3 regions of the Nocardioides sp. AE5 genome follow, and region 1 is predicted to be linked to each of the others. Evidence: predicted binding sites of a transcription regulator. Region 1 holds the regulator's gene; each other region holds the start of a gene.

Region 1 (6,629 bases):
GGACCACGGAGAGATAGCGGAGCAGTTCCTCGACGATCGGGTCCACCGATGCCTCGTCGGTGCGGATCCGGTCCCAGGACTTCCGGTCACCGAGCAGCACGGCGGTGCCCATGGCAAGCATCGAGGCCGAGGTCTCCATGCCGCCGTTGAAGACGCCGTCGGCCAGGCCGGCCAGGTCGTAGTCGCTGATCTCGTCGCCGTGGTCGCGGATGATCTGGCCGATCAGGCCGGGACCGGGATCCAGGCGCTGCTTGCGGGTGGCCTCCTTGAGGAACTCCCGCGACTCGGAGATGGCGCCCAGGGAGCCGGTGCCGCCCTGGGTGACGTCGAAGCGGGCGCTGCCCAGGTCCATGAAGGTCTGCCGGTCGCGGTCGGGCAGGCCGAGCAGCTCGCAGATGACCAGGAACGGCACCGGGAAGCCGAAGGTCGGCACCAGGTCCACCACCTCGCCGTTCGCCCCGGCGGCGGCGATCTCGTCGAGCTGGCGCTCGATGATGGCGTCGATCATCGGCTGGATCCGGGCCAGGCGGCGCATGGTGAACTCGGGCGTGATCAGCTTCCGCAGCCGGGTGTGGTCGGGCGGATCGGTGAAGCCAAGGCCGCCGATGTCGCCGTCGGCCGCCCCGCGCGCTCCGACGTACGGACGGATGTCGGTGCTGTAGGAGGTGTCCTGCAGCACCGCCCGCCCCTCGTCGATGCCGGTGACCAGCCAGATCCCCATCCCCATCAGCGAGGTGAGGTGGTGGACCGGCTCGGTGGTGCGGGTCTCGGCGATCCGGGGCGTCGGGTCGAAGCCGTCCCGCTTCAGCGGCCACCCCATCGACTCGGGGACCTTGTCCAGGCGGGAGAGGTCGATGGTCTGGGCGGGCATCACCTTGAGCAAGGCGCCGCGGACGAGTCCGAGCACCCGTCGCTTGATCTGCATCATGTCTCCAGCGTTCCTGATCTTCTCAATGGTCCGGGGAGCTCCCCCACCGGGCGGTGCGGGAGAGGAGCGCGGCCACCGCGGCAACGCCGGCGGTGGATGTCCGCATCACCTCTTGCCCCATCCGCACCGGCGTGACACCTGCTGCGGTGAAGAGTTCGAGCTCCTTGTCGCTGATCCCACCCTCGGGGCCGACGACGAGGGCAATCGTGCCCGATGCCGACAGGGGTACGTCGACCAGGGGCACCGTGGCCGCCTCGTGCAGCACGACCGCCGTGTCCACGCCGGCCAGCATCTCCACCACCGCGGCGGTGCCTGCCAACTCGGTGACCTCGGGGAACCACGAGCGCCGGGCCTGCTTCGCGGCCTCCCGGGCGGTGTTCGCCCACTTCGCGTGGGACTTCGCCGCCCGCTCACCGCGCCACACGGCCACCGAGCGCTCGGCGGCCCACGGCACGATCCGCTGTACGCCGATCTCGGTGAGCACCTCGACCGCCAGTTCGCCGCGGTCCCCCTTGGGCAGGGCCTGGACGACGGTGACCTGCGGCGTCGGCAAGGCCGCTTCCTCGAGCGCGGTGACCTCGACGTCGAGGCGGCGCTTTCCGGTCCCGGTCACGGTGCCGGTGGCCGCGATCCCGGCACCGTCGGTGAGGACCACCTGCTCGCCGACGCGGATCCGGCGTACCGCGACGGCATGGTGCGCCTCATCCCCGGTCACCTCGATCACATCACCGACGGCGACGCCGACCAGTGCCGGGACCAGGTGGACCGGGAGCGACATCAGTGGAACGCGTCGCGCAGGCGCCCGAAGACGGACTTCTGGGTGGCCTGGACGCCGCCGTCCGGCTGCTCCTCGCCGCGCAGCGCGGCCAGCTCGCGGAGCAGTTCCTCCTGACGGGCATCGATGCGGGTCGGGGTCTCCACCGCGACCGTGACGACCAGGTCGCCGCGACCGACGTTGCGCAGGCCCGGGACGCCCTTCGCGCGCAGCACCTGCTCGGTGCCGGACTGGGTGCCGGGCTTGATCTCGAGGTCGAAGGAGGTCTCCAGCTCCGAGTCCGGCCCAGCCAGGTCGGCCTCCAGCGTGGGCAGGGTCAGGGTGACCCCGAGGGCGGCTGCGGTCATCGGCACGGTGACCTCGCAGTGCAGGTTGTTGCCGTGGCGGGTGAAGGTCTTGTGCGCGGCGACGTGGATCTCCACGAAGAGGTCGCCGGCGGGACCGCCGCCGGGGCCGACCTCGCCCTGACCGCTGAGCTGGACGCGGGTGCCCTCGTCGACACCGGCGGGGATCTTGACGGTCAGGTTGCGGCGCGAGCGGACCCGGCCCTCACCGGAGCAGTCGCGGCACGGGTCGGGGATGATCGTGCCGAAGCCCCGGCAGGCCGCACACGGGCGCAGGGTCCGGATCTCGCCGAGGAAGGAACGCTGCACCTGGGCCACCTCGCCCTGGCCGCGGCAGGTCTCACAGGTGACCGGCTTGCTGCCGGGTGCGGCACCGTCGCCGTGGCAGGTCTCGCAGACCACGGCGGTGTCGACCTTCAGCTCGCGGGTCACCCCGAAGGCGGCCTCGGCGAGCTCGACCTCGAGCCGGATCAGGGCGTCCTGGCCCCGGCGTACGCGCGGGCGGGGCCCCCGGCCACCGCCACCGCCTCCGCCGCCCTGGCCGCCGAAGAAGGCATCCATGATGTCGGTGAAGGAGAAGCCGGCGCCCTGGCCGAAGCCACCGGCGCCCACGCCGCCCCCGAACGGGTCGCCGCCGCGGTCATAGGCGGCGCGCTTCTGCGGGTCGCTGAGCACCTCGTAGGCCATCGAGACCTCCTTGAACCGCTCCTGGGTCTCGGGGTCCGGGTTCACGTCCGGGTGCAGCTGTCTGGCCAACTTGCGGTAGGCCTTCTTGATGGCGTCCGGCTCGGCGTCACGGGGCACGCCGAGGAGCTGGTAGAGGTCCTGACTCATGAGTCCTTCTCGTTGCTGGTGTGGTTCACGCTTCGTCGAGGATCCGTGACATGTAGCGGGCCACGGCCCGCACGGTCGTCATCGTCCCCGGATAGTCCATGCGGGTCGGGCCGACGATGCCGAGGGAGGCCACCGCCTGGTCCTCGGGACCGTAGCCGGTCGCCACGACGCTGGTGCCGGCCAGTTCCTGGTAGGGGCCCTCGTGACCGATCCGCACGGTCAGGGCACCCGCGGCGCCGGTCTCGCCGAGGAGCTTGAGCAGCACCACGTGCTCCTCGAGCGCCTCGAGCAGTGGCCGGAGGGTGGTGTCGAACCCCTCGCCGAACCGGGCCAGGTTGGAGGTGCCGCCGACCAGGATCCGCTCGTCCGAGCGGTGGTCGCTCATCGCCTCGGCCAGGGTGGCGCAGACCAGTTCCGCGGCCGGCCGCACGGTCGGCTCGACCGCTTCCGGTACGCCGTCGAGTGCCATGACCGCCTCCGCGATGATCTCGCCGGTGATGGCCAGGTTCACCGCGCTGCGCAGCACTGCCAGTGACTCATCGTCGAGTTCGTCGGCCAGATCCGCCAGTCGTTGCTCGACACGCCCGGTGGAGAGGATGAGCACGATCAGCAGCCTGGTCGGGGCCAGGGCCACCAACTCGACGTGGCGCACGGTGCTGCGGCTCAGTGTCGGGTATTGCACGACGGCGACCTGGCGGGTCAGCTGGGCGAGCAGGCGCACGCTGCGCTGGACCACGTCGTCGAGGTCGACCGAGCCCTCCAGGAAGTTGGCGATGGCGCGCTGCTCGGGTGCGCTCATCGGCTTGAGCGTGGTGAGCTTGTCGACGAAGAGGCGGTAGCCCTTGTCAGTGGGCACCCGGCCGGCACTGGTGTGCGGCTGGTGGATCAGCCCCTCGTCCTCGAGGGCGGCCATGTCGTTGCGAACCGTGGCCGGCGAGACGCCGAGCTGGTGGCGCTCGACCAGTGCCTTGGACCCGACCGGCTCCTCGGTGGAGACGTAGTCCTCGACGATCGCCCGGAGCACGGCGAGGCGACGATCTTCCATCATCTGCAGCACTCCTGTCTGGTCCGGTCCGTTCCTGCGCCATCCGTCTGGCACTCATCAACTTCGAGTGCCAATCCTACTCGCCCGTCGGCAAAATGGCGGACCACCGTTGCCGATCACGCTGAAGTGAGGTTAGGCTCACCTTAGTCATCACGAAGGAGATCCCTACATGCCGATCACCCAACCCTCGCACGACCCTGCAGCCCTGGCCGGCCACGCCCGCAGCATCCTGGCCGCCCCCTCGGCGGTGGACCTGGTCGTCGAGGGCGCGGCGTACGACCTCTCCGAGGGCGTCACCGTCCAGGACGACTGCGGCATCCCGACCTTCCTGGCCCCCATCGACAGCGTCCTGGACCGCGCCGCGTCCCAGGCCAGCAACGCCCTGCTGCGGATCTCCAGCGACCTGGCGCCGGGCGACGAGTCGGTGATCCTGGCCGGGCGGCTGCGCCTGGCCGGCGGATGTGCCCACCAGCAGGTGGTCCGGGTGATCACCCTGGAGATCGGCCTGGTCACCTTGGTCTCCACCAGCAACGGCGCCGAGCGCCACACCACGGTGCCGACCCGCGAGTTCCGCAGCCCCGCCCACCGGCTCAACGCCGGCTACCTGCGCGGCACGATGGCGCATGCCAACGAGTGCCACCAGGACGAACTGCGCCAGGCGGTCGCGATGGCGACCGGGCAGCGGGTCGGCAACGTGTTGGGCGTCGCCGTGCACGACCTCACCCCGAGTGGCCTGCGCCTCTCCTGGCTCGAGCCCGAGGGCGGCCACATGAGCAGGATCGACTTCCCCCGCCCGGCCCGCGACCCCGAGGAACTCGCCGCCCTGCTCAGCTCCCATCTGCACTCCGGCATCTGCTGACCCACGAACGCTCACTCGTTGCGTCGCGAACGCTCAATCGTTGATGCGCGAAAGCTCAATCGTTGCGGTGGCTACCCTGAACCTGTGCCCTCCTCCCCTGCCTTGCCGCGCGAAGTCGCCGACCGCATCTGGGTGATCCGCCACCCGTGGTTCGACGTGAACACCACGGTGATCGGCGGCCAGCACGGCGTGGTCGTGGTGGACACCACGGCCTCCAGCCGGGAGATGACCCGCACCCTGGCCGCCATCGAGCGCCTCGGCGCCGGCCCGGTGATCGCCGCGGTCAACACCCACGCGCACTTCGACCACGTCCTGGGCAACGCCGCCCTGGGCGCGGTCCCGATCCATGCCCACGAGGCCACCGCGGAGGCGCTGGTCGCCTTCGGCGCCAACCGGGCGCCGTACGACGGCAGCGAGGGCGGTGGCGAGCGGGCGGCGGAGATCGACGCATCACCGGTGGCGGTGCCCACCGATACCTTCTCCTCGGCGCGCGTGCTCGACCTCGGCGACCGCCAGGTCGAACTGCTCCATCCCGGGCGCGGCCACACCGCCGGCGACCTGGTGGTCCGCGTGCCGGACGCGGACGTGGTGGTCGCCGGTGACCTGGTCGAGGAGTCCGCTCCCCCGGCGTACGGCGATGACTGCTGGCCGATGGAATGGCCGACGTCGCTGGACCTGGTCATCGCACTGATGACCGACACCACCGTCGTCATCCCCGGGCACGGCGCAGTGGTCGGCCTCGACTTCGTGCACGAGCAACGGGCCGGGATCGGCATCGTCGCCGAGACCATCCGCGACCTGGCCGGGCGCGGCGTACCGGCCTCGCAGGCCCTGGCGCAGGGTGAGTGGCCCTGGCCACAGGACCGCCTGGAGCACGCCGTACGCCGTGGCTATCACCAGTTGCCCCGCGCGTCGAAGCGCCTCCCGCTGATCTGAACGAACTAGCCTCGGTCGGGTGACTTCCCCGCGCGATCGCTATGGCTCCGACGTACTCTCCACCGACTGGCGTGCCCCCAGAAACGGCCGTGCCGTGGAAGTCGAGGCCGACCTGGGCATGGTGCTCGAGGAGATCACCACCGACTGGTGCGGCGAAGTGGTCGCCGTCGACCGCGACATCGACACGGTGACCCTGGAGGACCGCTGCCGGAAGCGGCGTACGTTCCCGCTCGGGCCCGGCTTCCTGCTCGAGGGCAAGCCGGTGATCCTGACCCGCCCGACCCGGCTCAAGGCGCCCGCGAAGCCGACCCGGACCGCGTCGGGCTCGATCGCGGTCCATGACGCCAGGGCGCGAGTGGCGCGGGCCAGCCGGATCTTCGTCGAGGGCCGCCACGATGCCGAACTGGTCGAGAAGGTCTGGGGCGACGACCTGCGGATCGAGGGCGTCGTGGTGGAGTACCTCGGCGGCGTCGACGACCTCTCCGACCACCTGCGCGACTTCAAGCCGGGACCGGACCGGAAGGTCGGCGTCCTGGTCGATCACCTGGTCAAGGGGTCCAAGGAGAGCCGGATCGCCAGTTCGATCGCGCACTCACCGGTCGGCAAGCACGTGCTGATCGTGGGCCACCCGTTCATCGACATCTGGGCCGCGGTCAAGCCGCAGCGGCTCGGCTTCGAGCGGTGGCCGGACGTGCCGCGCACCATCGAGTGGAAGTACGGCGTGTGCCAGCAACTCGGCTGGCCGCACCGCAACCAGACCGACATCGCCCGGGCCTGGAAGCACATCCTCGGCGGCGTACGCGGATTCCAGGACCTGGATCCGGCGCTGCTCGGCCGGGTCGAGGAACTGATCGACTTCGTCACCACCTGAGGTCCCGGCCGACGCCACCGGCCGCCGCTCAGACCAG
Region 2 (6,629 bases), on a different contig from region 1:
CGCGTCGTCTGGATCTGTGCCGTGGCCGCGGTGCTGCTCCACTTCCCGGCGCTGATGTGGCCCCTGGGCCCGGACGAGTCCGGCTACACGCTGGTCGGGCGCCACTGGGACCCCGGGCCGGGCTCGCTCTATGGCGACTACTGGGTGGACCGGCCCCCACTGCTGGTCCTGCTCTATCGCTGGGCCGACCTGGTCGGCGGTCCCTACTTCCTGCGCCTGGTCGCGGCCGTGGGCTGCGGCTGGCTGGTCGTGGTCGCCGCCCGTACGGCGTACCTGGTCAACGGGGCCCGGGCCGCCCGGTGGACGGCCGTGGTGGCCACCGCGCTGACCAGCACCACCCTGATCGACCCGGTCCAGGCCAAGGGCGAGGTGCTCGGGATCCCGATCGTGATGACCAGCATCTTGTTGAGCGTGGAGGCGCTGGCCGCGCTCGGGCTGGGGTCCGGGCAGGAACGGGCCCCACGCCGGCTGCGTGCGGTGGCGCTGGCCGCAGGAGCGGGATTCTTCGCCACGCTGGTACTGGGGATGAAGCAGAACATGGTCACCGGGCTGGTCTTCGGTGGCGTCCTGTTGCTCACCTCCGTGGTGGTGGGACGGTTGTCCCGGGGCGACTTCCTCCGGCTCACCGCCGCTGCGCTCCTCGGTGCGGCCGTGCCGATCGTGGCCACGCTGGGCTGGTGCCTTGCCGCCGGGGTCGGCCTGGACGAACTCGCCTATGCCGTCTTCGGGTTCCGCTCCGATGCGCTCGAGGTGATCGGGTCGCAGATGCTGGGCAACTCGAAGAAGCGGGCGGTGATCATCACGCTCTTCTTCGTGCTGACCGGGATGGCCCTCTTCATGGTCCTGCTCGCCACGCGATTGCGCGAGGCGTGGCGCGCGCATCCCGGCATCACCGCGGCCACCTGCGCCGTGATCGCGGTGGACGGGGCCAGCCTCGGGCTCAGCGGCAGCTTCTGGAGTCCCTACCTGCACCTGCTCACGCCGGCCACCCTGCTGGCGGTGCTGCTGCTCGCCGGCGCCTCGGAGACGGCGTACACCTGGGCGCGCCGCTCGGTCGGGTTCGCCGTGGCGTCGGCGGCAGCGGGCCTGGTGGTGTGGGTCGGGCAGAACGCGGTCGGCTTCACCTCGCCGCAGGCCTACGCGACCGGTGAGGCGATCGAGGCTGCCGCGCAGCGCGGGGACACGATCATGGTGCACGGCGGGCGGGCGGACATCGTGATGGGCGCCAACCTGGCGGCGCCGTACCCGTATCTGTGGAGCCTGCCGATGCGTGCCCTGGACGGCGACCGCACCCAGATGGTGGAGCACCTGACCGGGGAGGACCGGGTGACCTGGTTCGTGGAGTGGATCCCGCTCGACGAGTGGACCAGCGAGGGCACGATCGACCTGGAGGTGGCGCTCGACCTGGGCTACGTACGCCACGGTTCGGCCTGCGGCGGCGCCCCGGTCTACCTCCGCAACGACGTCGAGCGCGCTGATCTGGCGCCCGAGTGCGGCTCCCCGTGGCGGATGTGGGACCGGCTCCTGGATTGAGCGGCCGGCCCGGTGGTCCGCGCTGACGACGTACGCCGTGACTTGTACGGTGCTGGCGCCGCTACCCCATCCATCAACTTGTGCGGTGCTGTTGACGAAAGAGGGGTGCACAGCACTACTCAAGCGACAAGGACTCCGCGTTACATGCGGGATTGCGGTGGCCGGAAGTGGCGGACGGCCCGCAGCGCCGAAGCACTGCGGGCCGTCTGCGGAGTGGATCAGTGGCCGTGACCGTGACCGTGACCGGCCGCGGGCTCGTCCTCTTCCTCTTCGGGTTTCTCGACGACCAGGGTCTCGGTCGTCAGCAGCATGGCTGCGATCGAGGTGGCGTTGACCAGCGCGGAGCGGGTCACCTTCACCGGGTCGAGCACGCCCTGGGCAACCAGGTCGCCGTATTCACCGGTGGCCGCGTTGTAGCCCTGGCCGACGCCGAGCTCACGGACCTTGGTGGTCACCACGTAGCCGTTCTCGCCACCGTTCTCGGCGATCCAGCGCAGCGGCTCGTCGGCAGCCTTGCGGACCACGCGGACACCGACGGCCTCGTCACCGTCCAGGCCGAGGTCACCCTCGAGCGCGGCAACGGCGTGGATCAGCGCGGAACCACCGCCGGGGACGATGCCCTCCTCGATCGCGGCGCGCGTCGCGGAGACGGCGTCCTCGATCCGGTGCTTCTTCTCCTTCAGCTCCACCTCGGTGGCGGCGCCGACCTTGATCACGCAGACGCCACCGGCGAGCTTGGCGAGGCGCTCCTGGAGCTTCTCGCGGTCCCAGTCGGAGTCGCTGTTCTCGATCTCGGCCTTGATCTGGGCAACCCGTGCCTCGACACCGGACGCCTCACCGGCGCCTTCGACGATGGTGGTGTTGTCCTTGGTGACCACGACGCGGCGGGCCTGGCCCAGCACTTCGAGGCCGACCTGGTCCAGCTTGAGGCCGATCTCGGGAGCGATCACCTGGCCACCGGTCAGGATCGCGATGTCCTGCAGCATGGCCTTGCGCCGGTCACCGAACGCGGGCGCCTTGACGGCGACGGCGTTGAAAGTGCCCTTGATCTTGTTGACGACCAGGGTAGACAGGGCCTCGCCCTCGACGTCCTCGGCCAGGATGAAGAGCGGCTTCCCGGTCGCGATGACCTTCTCCAGCAGCGGCAGCAGGTCGGAGATCGCGGAGATCTTGCCCTGGTGCAGCAGGATGTAGGGGTCCTCCAGGACCGCTTCCATCCGCTCGGCGTCGGTGACGAAGTATTGCGAGATGTAGCCCTTGTCGAACTGCATCCCCTCGGTGAAGTCGAGCTCGGTGCCCATGGTGTTGGACTCCTCGACGGTGATCACACCGTCCTTGCCGACCTTGTCGAAGGCCTGCGCGAGCAGGTCACCGATGTGCTTGTCGCGGCTGGAGATGGTCGCCACCGAGGACATGTCCTCGACGGAGTCGACCTCGCGGGCAGCCTCGAGCAGCGCGTCACTGACGGCAGCGGCCGCAGCGTCCATGCCGCGCTTGAGGCCCATCGGGTTGATCCCGGCGGCCACGGCACGCAGGCCCTCGTGGACCATCGCCTGGGCCAGCACGGTGGCGGTGGTGGTGCCGTCACCGGCGATGTCGTTGGTCTTGGTGGCAACTTCCTTGGTCAGTTGCGCACCGAGGTTCTCGAACGGGTCGTCGAGTTCCACCTCCCGGGCCACGGTGACACCGTCGTTGGTGATGGTGGGAGCGCCCCACTTCTTGTCCAACACGACGTAGCGGCCCTTGGGGCCGAGCGTCACCTTGACTGCGTTGGCCAGGGCGTCGACGCCCCGCTCCAGCGCGCGACGAGCATCCTCGTCGAACTCAAGAATCTTCGGCATTGCTTCTCCTCAATAGAACTCAGGGGACGAAATGGCAGCAGCCCGCCGGTGGCCACGAGGACCCCTGGCGGGCTGGCGCCCGGCTGCCGAGGCGGACGAAGGAGGCGACCTTTGAGCGGAGCGGTCGTCGACCGAGGCCAACGCCGGCAGCCGGGATGCCAGTCCGTCAGGAAACGATGGCGAGGACGTCGCGGGCGTTGAGGATCAGGTACTCCACACCGCCGTACTTGACCTCGGTGCCGCCGTACTTGCTGTAGATGACCTTGTCGCCGACCGAGATGTCCATCGGGACGCGCTCGTCACCGTCGTCGTTGAAGCGACCCGGGCCGACCGCCACGACCTCGCCCTCCTGGGGCTTCTCCTTGGCGGTGTCGGGGATGACCAGGCCCGATGCCGTGGTCTCCTCCGCCTCGAGCTGCTTGACGATGATGCGGTCCTCGAGAGGCTTGATGTTGACCGACACGTGTCGACCTCCACTTTCTCCACTTGTTCTGGTTCACGGGCTGGGCGACCCACGTGGAGCGGGTCTCCCGGGAAGTTTGAGCCTGCAGATGAGTACGCCGTCGCGGGGGTCGCACTCGGTTGCAAGCGCTGGCACCCTCAGGGCGAGAGTGCCAGAACAGACGTTAGCACTCTCCTCAAGTGAGTGCCAGAGTCGGGGCCGCCCGGATCCGCCCAGACGCCGCTATCGGCGCCGCGAGCACCGTCGGCGAGGATGGACGCATGGATCTCGAGACCTTCACCTGGTTGCTGGGCGACGATGGCCAGCGCCTCCTCGAGGCGGCCACCCACGCGTACGCCGATGCCGACGGTGACCCGGTGCGCTCGGCCGCCGCCGTACGCAGGCTCGAGTCCGACCCCGACCGGGCCGCGGCCGCGCTGACCCAGGCGCAGTTGAGGGCGCGCGCCGTGGCGAAGTTCGACGCCGACGCGACCAGCATGTACTTCACCCCCGACGCCCTGGAGCAGGCCACCCGGCGCCGCGTGGCCGACCACCGGGCCGCCCGGCTCGCCGCCGCCGAACCGCCGAGCGTGCTCGATCTCGGCTGCGGCATCGGCGGCGACCTGGTCGCCTTCGCCCGCGCCGGACTGACCGTCGCCGGCGTCGACCTCGACCCGGTGCGCGTCGCGATCGCCCAAGCCAACCTGGCCGCCCTCGGCCTGGGCGGCGCCGTCCAGGCCACCGACGGCACCCGGCTCGACCTCGACGGCTTCGGCGCGGTCTTCGCCGACCCGGCACGGCGCCGCGGACGCGGCCGGGTCTTCGACGCCGAGGGCTGGACCCCGCCGTGGACCTTCGTCCAGGGACTCTTCGACCGCCCCTCCGTGGTCAAGCTGGCGCCGGGCATCGACCACGACCTGATCCCCGAGGGCACCGAGGCGGAATGGGTCAGCGAGGCCGGCGAGGTGAAGGAGGCCGTGCTCTGGTCGTCGTACCTGGCGATCGCCCGGCGCCGCGCCACGGTGCTCCCTGCTGCCGGCGGCCTGGCCACCCTGACCGAGGCCGACGACCCGTGGCAGGGCAAGGACCGGCCGGTCCGTGCATTGGGCGACTTCCTCTACGAACCTGACGGCGCGGTGATCCGTGCCGGCCTGGTCACCGCGGTCGCGGCCGGGGTCGACGGCGGCCTGCTCGACGAGCACATCGCCTATGTCACCGCCGACGGCGCCTTCCGCTCCCCCTTCGCCCGCGGCTACCGCGTGATCGAGGAACTGCCCTATCGCGAGAAGCCGCTGCGGGCGGCGCTGCGCGAGCGCGGCATCGGCCGGCTGACCATCAAGAAGCGTGGCGTCGACGTGGTCCCCGAGCAGTTGCGCAAGCGCCTCGCCCTGCACGGCGAGCAGGAGGCGACCCTGGTGCTGACCCGCATCGCCGGCGCGGGCACTGCCCTGCTGGTGCAGCCCCTCTGAGCGCACGCGCTCCGCTCAGCAGCCCGTCCGCTCCACGCCGTCCACCTCAACCGGCAACGTCCCGGGTGCCCTCGCCCGGCCGGTGAGCACGGCCACCAGCGCCTCCATCGCCGCCGGGGTCTCGCCGTACGTCGCGATCCGCACCGGCGCGTCACTGCGGCCCAGCACGTACGGCGTGTCCGTGGCCACCACGATGTCCGCCCGGGGCGCTGCCCGGCCCGGTCCCGCCAGCGCCACCGTCTTGCCGCGGCCCAGCGGCACACCCGCAGCCCGGGCGGCAGCCTCCAGGCGCCGGGCCCGCTGCGAGGAGCCGACCACGGTGATGCCGTCGGGCACCAGGTTGCCCTCACATGGCCCTGCGACCACCGTGATCGCACCCGCCGAGAGCGCCCGTGAGGCCTCCTCCCCGCTGCCGGGCGCTGCCTGCTCGGTCTCCGTTGCGGCCAGGTGGATCATCTGGGCCAGCATCCGCGTCGCTGCTTCGTCGAGCCGTTCGGCGGGCAGGTCGCCGGACTCGACCGCGGCGACGATCGCGGCGCGGGCGACACGCGGGTCGGGCGGCATCAGCACCACGTCGACCCCGGCCGCCAGCGCCAGGACCGACGCCTCGCCGGAACGGTGGCCGGCCTGCACGCCGGCCATCTCGACGGCGTCGGTCATCACCAGGCCGTCGAAGCCGAGGTCGTCGCGGAGCAGGCCGGTGACCACTTCCCCGGAGAGGCTGGCGGGCGTCCCGGGGTCGATCGCCCGTACGTCGATGTGCCCGACCATGATGGTGGGCACGCCGGCAGCGACCGCCTCCCGGAACGGGACCAGGTCGGTCCCGTCCAGTTCGGCCCGGGTCCGGTCCTGCACCGGGAGCTCATGGTGGCTGTCGGCGGGCACCGAGCCGTGGCCCGGGAAGTGCTTGGGCACCGGCAACAACCCGGCCTCGGCGATCCCGGTGGCAGCAGCGACCGCCTGGTCGGCCACCACGGCAGGATCGCTGCCGGGCGAGCGGGATCCGATGGTGGGATCGTCCGGCCCGGACGTCACGTCCGCGATCGGCGCATAGGCGGTGGTGAAGCCGAGGTCGGCCAGCTCCGCAGCGCTGGCCCGTGCGGCGTTCCTGGTCAGGTCGACGTCACCGGCGGCCCCGGCGGACATGAACGTGGGGAACTCGGTGGCACCGGCCTTGACCCGCGCGACCTGTCCGCCTTCCTGGTCGACGCTGATCATCAACGGACGGTCCACCTCGGCCCGCAGGCGCTGGTTGCTCTCCCGGATCTGGTCGGTGGAGGTGATGTTGTCGCTGAAGACGATGACCCCGCCCAGGTGGAGCTCCTCGACCAGGTCGACCGGCGC
Region 3 (6,629 bases), on a different contig from region 1:
CTGAACGCCGGCCGTGGCCTCGGGCGACATCTCCGCGGGCATCCCGTCGGAGAGCAGGTCCACCAGCGGGTCCTTGCTCGCGTCGGTCGAGGAGATGACTGCCACGATGTTGTCGCAGAACTCCTCCTCGCTGATCTTTGCGGAGTTGGGCGTCGCGGGCGCAGACGACGACGTCGGGTCGCCGGTCGGCTCGCCGGACGTGTTCTGGACTTCCTTGTCCCCACAACCGGTCACGGCCAGGGCCGCCAGCACGGCGGGGACGACGAGGAGTGATCTGCGCATGGCACGAGTGTAGGCACGCCATTCAACGCCGGACACGGAAACAGCCCCGCGCGCACCCGGAAATGCCGAACGGCCCCGGGGGATCCCCGGGGCCGTTCGCCTGGTGCTGGTGCGGATCAGAAGTCCATGCCGCCCATGCCGCCCATGCCACCGGACGGGTCGCCCATCGGGGCAGCCTTCTCCGGCTTGTCGGCAACGACGGCCTCGGTGGTCAGGAACAGGGCCGCGATGGAGGCCGCGTTCTGCAGGGCAGAGCGGGTCACCTTGGCCGGGTCGATGATGCCGGCGGCGATCATGTCGACGTACTCACCGGTGGCCGCGTTGAGCCCGTGGCCGGACTCCAGGTTGCGGACCTTCTCCGAGATGACGCCGCCCTCGAGGCCGGCGTTGATCGCGATCTGCTTGAGCGGGGCCTCGGTGGCGACGCGCACGATGTTGGCACCCGTGGCCTCGTCACCGGAGAGCTCGAGCTTGTCGAACGCGGTGGCGGCAGCCTGGACCAGCGCCACGCCACCTCCGGCGACGATGCCCTCCTCGACGGCGGCCTTCGCGTTGCGGACGGCGTCCTCGATGCGGTGCTTGCGCTCCTTGAGCTCGACCTCGGTGGCCGCGCCGACCTTGATCACCGCAACACCGCCGGCCAGCTTGGCCAGGCGCTCCTGCAGCTTCTCGCGGTCGTAGTCGGAGTCCGACTTCTCGATCTCGGCGCGGATCTGGTTGACCCGACCCTCGATCTGGGCCTGGTCGCCGGCACCCTCGACGATGGTGGTCTCGTCCTTGGTGATGACGACCTTGCGGGCCTGGCCGAGCAGCTCCAGGCCGGTCGACTCGAGCTTGAGGCCGACCTCCTCGGAGATGACCTGACCGCCGGTCAGGATCGCGATGTCCTGCAGCATGGCCTTGCGGCGGTCACCGAAGCCCGGCGCCTTGACGGCAGCGGACTTGAAGGTGCCACGGATCTTGTTCACCACGAGGGTGGACAGGGCCTCGCCGTCGACGTCCTCGGCCAGGATCAGCAGCGGCTTGCCGGACTGCATGACCTTCTCCAGGACCGGGAGCATGTCCTTGACGTTGGAGATCTTCTGGTTGGCGATCAGGATGTAGGCGTCCTCCAGGACGGTCTCCATCCGCTCCGGGTCGGTGACGAAGTAGGCCGAGATGTAGCCCTTGTCGAACCGCATGCCCTCGGTGAGCTCAAGGTCGATGCCGAACGTGTTCGACTCCTCGACCGTGATCACGCCTTCCTTGCCGACCTTGTCCATCGCCTCGGCGATGGCGTCACCGACGGTGGTGTCGCCACCTGCGGAGATGGTGGCGGCAGAGGCGATCTGCTCCTTGGTCTCGATGTCCTTGGCCATGCCGAGGAGCTGCGAGGACACGGCCTCGACAGCGGCCTCGATGCCACGCTTGAGGCCCATCGGGTTCGCACCCGCGGCCACGTTGCGCAGACCCTCGCGGACCATCGCCTGGGCGAGCACGGTGGCCGTGGTCGTCCCGTCACCGGCGACGTCGTCGGTCTTCTTGGCGACCTCCTTGACCAGCTCGGCGCCGATCTTCTCGTAGGGGTCCTCGAGCTCGATCTCCTTGGCGATCGAGACACCGTCGTTGGTGATCGTGGGGGCGCCCCACTTCTTCTCCAGGACGACGTTGCGACCCTTGGGGCCCAGCGTCACCTTGACGGCGTCGGCGAGGGTGTTCATGCCCCGCTCGAGGCCGCGGCGCGCCTCTTCGTTGAAAGCAATCAGCTTCGGCATAACTCCTGCGTTCCTTGCTGCATAAGAGTTGGAACGGAGTCGGGGAGCTGCCCGCGACGGACGATCCGGCTGACCCGGCGGACCCTTCCCGCCGACGCTTCGGACCTCAACTCACCGGTCCCGTTTGTTGTCACTCTCATGGTGAGAGTGCCAGCCCCATGTTTAGCACTCGACCCCTGAGAGTGCAAGGCGACCCGGGGTCCGGTCAGGGGCGTCCCAGGTGGGCCAGCACGGTGTCGGCGAACCGGCCCGCGTTGTCGGGCAGCACGTCGAGGTAGAGGCTCGGCTCGGTGACCTCCAGTTCGCTGACCGCCCAGGTCCCGTCGGCCAGGCGCATCTGGTCCACGCGGGCATAGGGAAGCTCGACGCCGCACAGTCGCTGCGCGGCCCGTACGGCGCGCTCGGCCACCTCACGATGCTCCGCCGAGGGAGTCGCGGCGACCATGGATCCGCCGTACTCCTCGTGCACCCGGATGTCGCCGGCGGCCGGCACCTTCCTGCTCGCCGAGACCACCTCACCGCCGAGCACGAAGACCGACCACTCCCCCTCGTCGTGGATCGACTCGACCAGCGGCTGCACCACCCACGGGCCCGGCGAGAGCTGGGACTCGTCCAGGTCGCCGGGGCCTCCGTCGGCCATGTCGAAGACCACCACGCCACGCCCGCCCGCCGCCGTACGCGGCTTGACCACGGCCGTGAAGAACTCGGCGATCGCGGGCGGCAACTCCTCCTCGCCGTCCACCACGATCGTCGGCACCACCGGTACGCCGGCGGCAGCGAGCTCGGGCAGGTAGGCCTTGTCGGTGTTCCAGGCAAACAGCCCGGCACCGTTGAGCAGGTGCGCCCCGGCCGCCTCGATCCGGCGCGCCCACGCCAGGAACTCGTCGTACCGGGCGTCGTAGTCCCAGGTGGAGCGCAGGCAGACCGCACCGGCGCCGGCCCAGTCGACCTCCGCGTCGTCCCAGGCCACCCAGCGCGCCGTCGTACCGCGGGCCGCGAAGGCGTCGACCAGCAGGTCGCCGCGCGGCTCGCCATCGGGCAGCCCGGCGCAGGTCACCAGCAAGACGTCGGCCATGGAGCGAGCCTAGTGGGTGTCGCCCTGCGTTGGGAGTGCCCTCAGAGAGTGGTGGTGCCCTCGGCGACGATCCGGGCCGGGCCGGTCATCAGGATCCGGTTGTCGTCGGTCCACTCGATGCGCAGCCGACCGCCCGGCACGTCGACGACGTACGGCGTACCCCGCTCGGCGCCGTCGGCCAGCGCGGTCGCCGCCATCACCGCACAGGCACCGGTGCCGCACGAGCGGGTCTCGCCCGACCCGCGCTCGTGGACCCGCATCGCGACGTGGTGGTCGCCCTGGCGGGTGACGAACTCGATGTTGACGCCGTGCGGATAGACCTCCGCGTCGTACGCCGGCTCGGTGAGCAGGTCGCCGGCCTCGGCCAGGTCGTCGACGAAGGCCACCGCGTGCGGATTGCCCATGTCGACGTTCACCGCCGCCCAGGTGCGCTCGCCGACACCGACCTTCGACTCGGGCCCGAAGGAGGGCTCGCCCATGTCGACGGTGATCGCGATGCCGCCCTCGATCTCGTCGTCGACGGAGAAGGTGACCGTCTTGATGCCGGCGCGGGTGGCCACCTTGAGCGGCTCGCGCGGGTCGATCGTGGAGTGGGTGGCCAGGTAGAGGGCGAGGACGCGGACCCCGTTGCCGCACATCTCGGAGACGGAGCCGTCGGCGTTGCGATAGTCCATGAACCACCGCGCCTCGCCGCGCGCCGCGACCGCCGCCGGGTCGTCGGTCGCGTCCGTGCGCACGACCCGGATCACGCCATCGGCGCCGATCCCGGCCCGGCGGTCGCAGAGCCGGACCACCTGGGCGGGGCTCAGCTCGATCTTGCCGCTGGCGTCCGGGACCAGGATGAAGTCGTTCTCGGTGCCGTGTCCCTTGACGAAGTCGTACTCACTCACGCCGCCCATCCTTCCACGTCCCCACGAACGCTCACTCGTTGCGCTCCGAACGCTCAGTCGTTGTGGTCCGAAAGCTCAATCGTTGTCGTAACGGCATCAAGGATTGAGCTTTCGAGCATCAATGAGTGAGCGTTCGTGGGACCAGGGCCGCTGCCTTGTCGGCCAGGTCGGGGTCGTCCCAGGCCAGCCAGGTGATCCGCGGGTCCTTGCGGAACCACTGGTCCTGGCGGCGCGCGAAGCGGCGCGTCGCGATCACGGTCCGCTCCCGGGCCTCCGCCTCGGTGAGTTCGCCCCGCAGGTGCGCCATCACCTCCGGATAGCCGATCGCGCGACTCGCGGTCCGGGCCCCGGCCAACCCCCGCTCCACCAGGGCAGCGACCTCGTCGACGAAGCCTGCTTCGAACATCGCGTCCACCCGGCGCTCGATCCGCTGGTGCAACGTGGCCCGGTCGATCGCGACGCCGATCTGGTGCGCGTTCGCCACGGCGTACGCCAGGCGCGGCAAGGTGGCGCTGAACTTCTCACCGGTCAGCTCGATCACCTCGAGCGCCCGTACGATCCGACGTCCGTTGGAGGCCAGGATGGCTGCGGCAGCATCGGGGTCCAGCGTCGCCAGGCGCTCATGGAGTACGCCGGACCCGACGCGCTCCAGCTCATCGGTGAGCCGGCGGCGTACGTCGGGATCGGTGCCGGGGAACGCGAACTCGTCGAGCACGGCGCGGGTGTAGAGCGCCGAGCCGCCGACCAGGATCGGCGTCGTACCGGCGTCGCGGAGCCGGGTGATGGTGGCGCGGGCCAGCGCCTGGAACTCCGCCACCGAGGCCACCTGGTCGATGTCGAGGAAGTCGAGCAGGTGGTGGGTGATGCCGCGGCGCTGGTCGGGCGGCTGCTTGGCGGTGCCGATGTCCATCCCGCGATAGACCTGCATCGCGTCGGTGTTGACCACCTCGCCGCCGAGCCGTTCGGCGAGTGCCAGGGAGAGGTCCGTCTTCCCTGCCGCGGTCGGCCCGACCACGGCGATCACCGGCACTGCGTCCGGTGGCTGGGATGAATCGGACATGGGGCCTAGTCTTCCAGAGTCAACATCTCGGGCCGCGGACACGACCGTCACGGCTGGAACGAAGGAGAAGCACATGGGATTCCTCGACAAGCTCAAGGGCAAGAGCGGCGACATCAAGGACAAGGCCGCCGACGCCGTCGACAAGCACGGCGAGAAGATCGGTGACGGCCTCGACAAGGCCAAGGACTTCGTCAACGACAAGACCGGCGGCAAGCTAGGCGACAAGGCCGACACCGCGGTGGACAAGGCGAAGGAGGCGCTGGACAAGCTCGACGGCAAGGCCGACGGCGACGTCAAGTGACCTGCCTGCGCCAAGCCTGAGGGGCCCGGGACTTCCCGGGCCCCTCGTGCATTTCCGGGCTGCTCCACCCGGCCGGCTCCCTTGTAGAGCCGGCTCGGCCCCTTGTAAAGCCCGGTCCATGCGCCTGTGCACCTCGCCAGCGGGGTGCAAAGCCAACACAAGGGCGCGGTAGTGCGATGCGCGCGACGTTACCCCGTGCGACGGGCGCGACGTGGCCCCGTGCGATGCGCGCCGCGTGGCCCGTAGTGCGATGCCCGCGACGCGCAGGCCTCAGGCGGTACGCCGCAGCAGGACCACCCCGTCCTCCAGCACCGCCTCCTCGCCGTCCGGGCCGACGGCATCGCGAGTACGCGTCTCGGCGAGCACCGTGCGCCACGAGCCCGCATCGAGATCGAGCTCCGCGATCTCCTGCTCGGGGGTGAGGAAGTCATGGGAGTGACGGTGTCCCTCGTGACCTTCCTCATCGTGCGCTCGGGCCCACGGCGGGAACCCGGCGTGCGAGACCACCAGGAGATGTCCGCCCGCGGCGACCCGGCTGGCGGCATACCGCAGGATCCGGGTCCGCTCCAATTCGACCTGGGAGTGGAAGAAGGTTGCGGTGACCAGGTCGAACTCGTCCTGCGTCCGCCATTCGGTCAGGTCGGTCGCCTCGAAGATCGCCTCGACCCCGGCCGCCGCTGCTGCGGCGCGGCCCCGCGCGACCGCGCTCGGCGAGATGTCGACGCCGGTGGCCTGCCAGCCCTGTTCCGCCAACCAGACCACGTCGCCGCCCTCGCCGCAGCCCAGGTCCAGCGACCTGCCCGGGGTGAGCGTGGCGGCCACGTCGGCGACGGTGGTGTTGACGCGCCCGGACCAGATCTGGTCCTTGCCGTCCGCGGTGTATCGGGCCTCCCAGTGCGCAGCCGGGGTCTGTTCGTTCTCAGTCATGGCACCGAGCATGCATGTTCATGTCAAGGTGAAGTCAAACCCTGTGGCGTCGCCCCCGGGCCGCGGGGAGCGCGCATGGGTAGGGTCAATGTCATGAACCGGTTCGTCGTCGTGCCCGCCTCCTATGTGTACCTGCTGCGCGAGGGCGCCCAGGGCACCGAGGTGCTGCTGCAGTTGCGCCAGGGCACCGGATACATGGACGGCCACTGGGCTGCGGCGGCTGCGGGCCACGTGGAACGCGGGGAGACGGCGTACGTCGCGGCGGAGCGGGAGGCGTTCGAGGAGCTGGGCATCAAGGACGTGGAACTGGAGTTCCTCACCTCGATGCACCGCACCCAGG

The links. Region 1 encodes HrcA, which represses chaperone genes, less so after heat shock. Its sites were predicted from a motif close to TTGGCACTCGNNNNNNNCGAGTGCCAA; they were not measured.
Positions count from the first base shown of each region.
Region 2: groES (co-chaperone GroES) is a predicted target of HrcA. The motif match lies at 4,001-4,027, and genes of this name have one in related genera.
Region 3: groL (chaperonin GroEL) is a predicted target of HrcA. The motif match lies at 2,164-2,190, and genes of this name have one in related genera.

Region 1 covers NZ_JAUZVI010000002.1:165,799-172,427, reverse strand. The annotation lists gene Q9R27_RS03915 (cytochrome P450) at 1-928, opposite strand, end outside; gene Q9R27_RS03910 (16S rRNA (uracil(1498)-N(3))-methyltransferase) at 951-1,706, opposite strand; gene dnaJ (molecular chaperone DnaJ) at 1,706-2,881, opposite strand; gene hrcA (heat-inducible transcriptional repressor HrcA) at 2,907-3,929, opposite strand; gene Q9R27_RS03895 (hypothetical protein) at 4,096-4,785, shown strand; gene Q9R27_RS03890 (MBL fold metallo-hydrolase) at 4,870-5,721, shown strand; gene Q9R27_RS03885 (DUF3097 domain-containing protein) at 5,741-6,592, shown strand; gene hemW (radical SAM family heme chaperone HemW) at 6,621-6,629, opposite strand, start outside.
Region 2 covers NZ_JAUZVI010000004.1:253,798-260,426, forward strand. The annotation lists gene Q9R27_RS08770 (hypothetical protein) at 1-1,533, shown strand, start outside; gene groL (chaperonin GroEL) at 1,752-3,374, opposite strand; gene groES (co-chaperone GroES) at 3,541-3,837, opposite strand; gene Q9R27_RS08785 (class I SAM-dependent methyltransferase) at 4,098-5,285, shown strand; gene Q9R27_RS08790 (glycoside hydrolase family 3 N-terminal domain-containing protein) at 5,301-6,629, opposite strand, start outside.
Region 3 covers NZ_JAUZVI010000014.1:65,837-72,465, forward strand. The annotation lists gene Q9R27_RS17375 (hypothetical protein) at 1-282, opposite strand, end outside; gene groL (chaperonin GroEL) at 399-2,036, opposite strand; gene Q9R27_RS17385 (hypothetical protein) at 2,242-3,111, opposite strand; gene dapF (diaminopimelate epimerase) at 3,153-4,010, opposite strand; gene miaA (tRNA (adenosine(37)-N6)-dimethylallyltransferase MiaA) at 4,120-5,061, opposite strand; gene Q9R27_RS17400 (antitoxin) at 5,135-5,362, shown strand; gene Q9R27_RS17405 (methyltransferase domain-containing protein) at 5,633-6,289, opposite strand; gene Q9R27_RS17410 (NUDIX domain-containing protein) at 6,383-6,629, shown strand, end outside.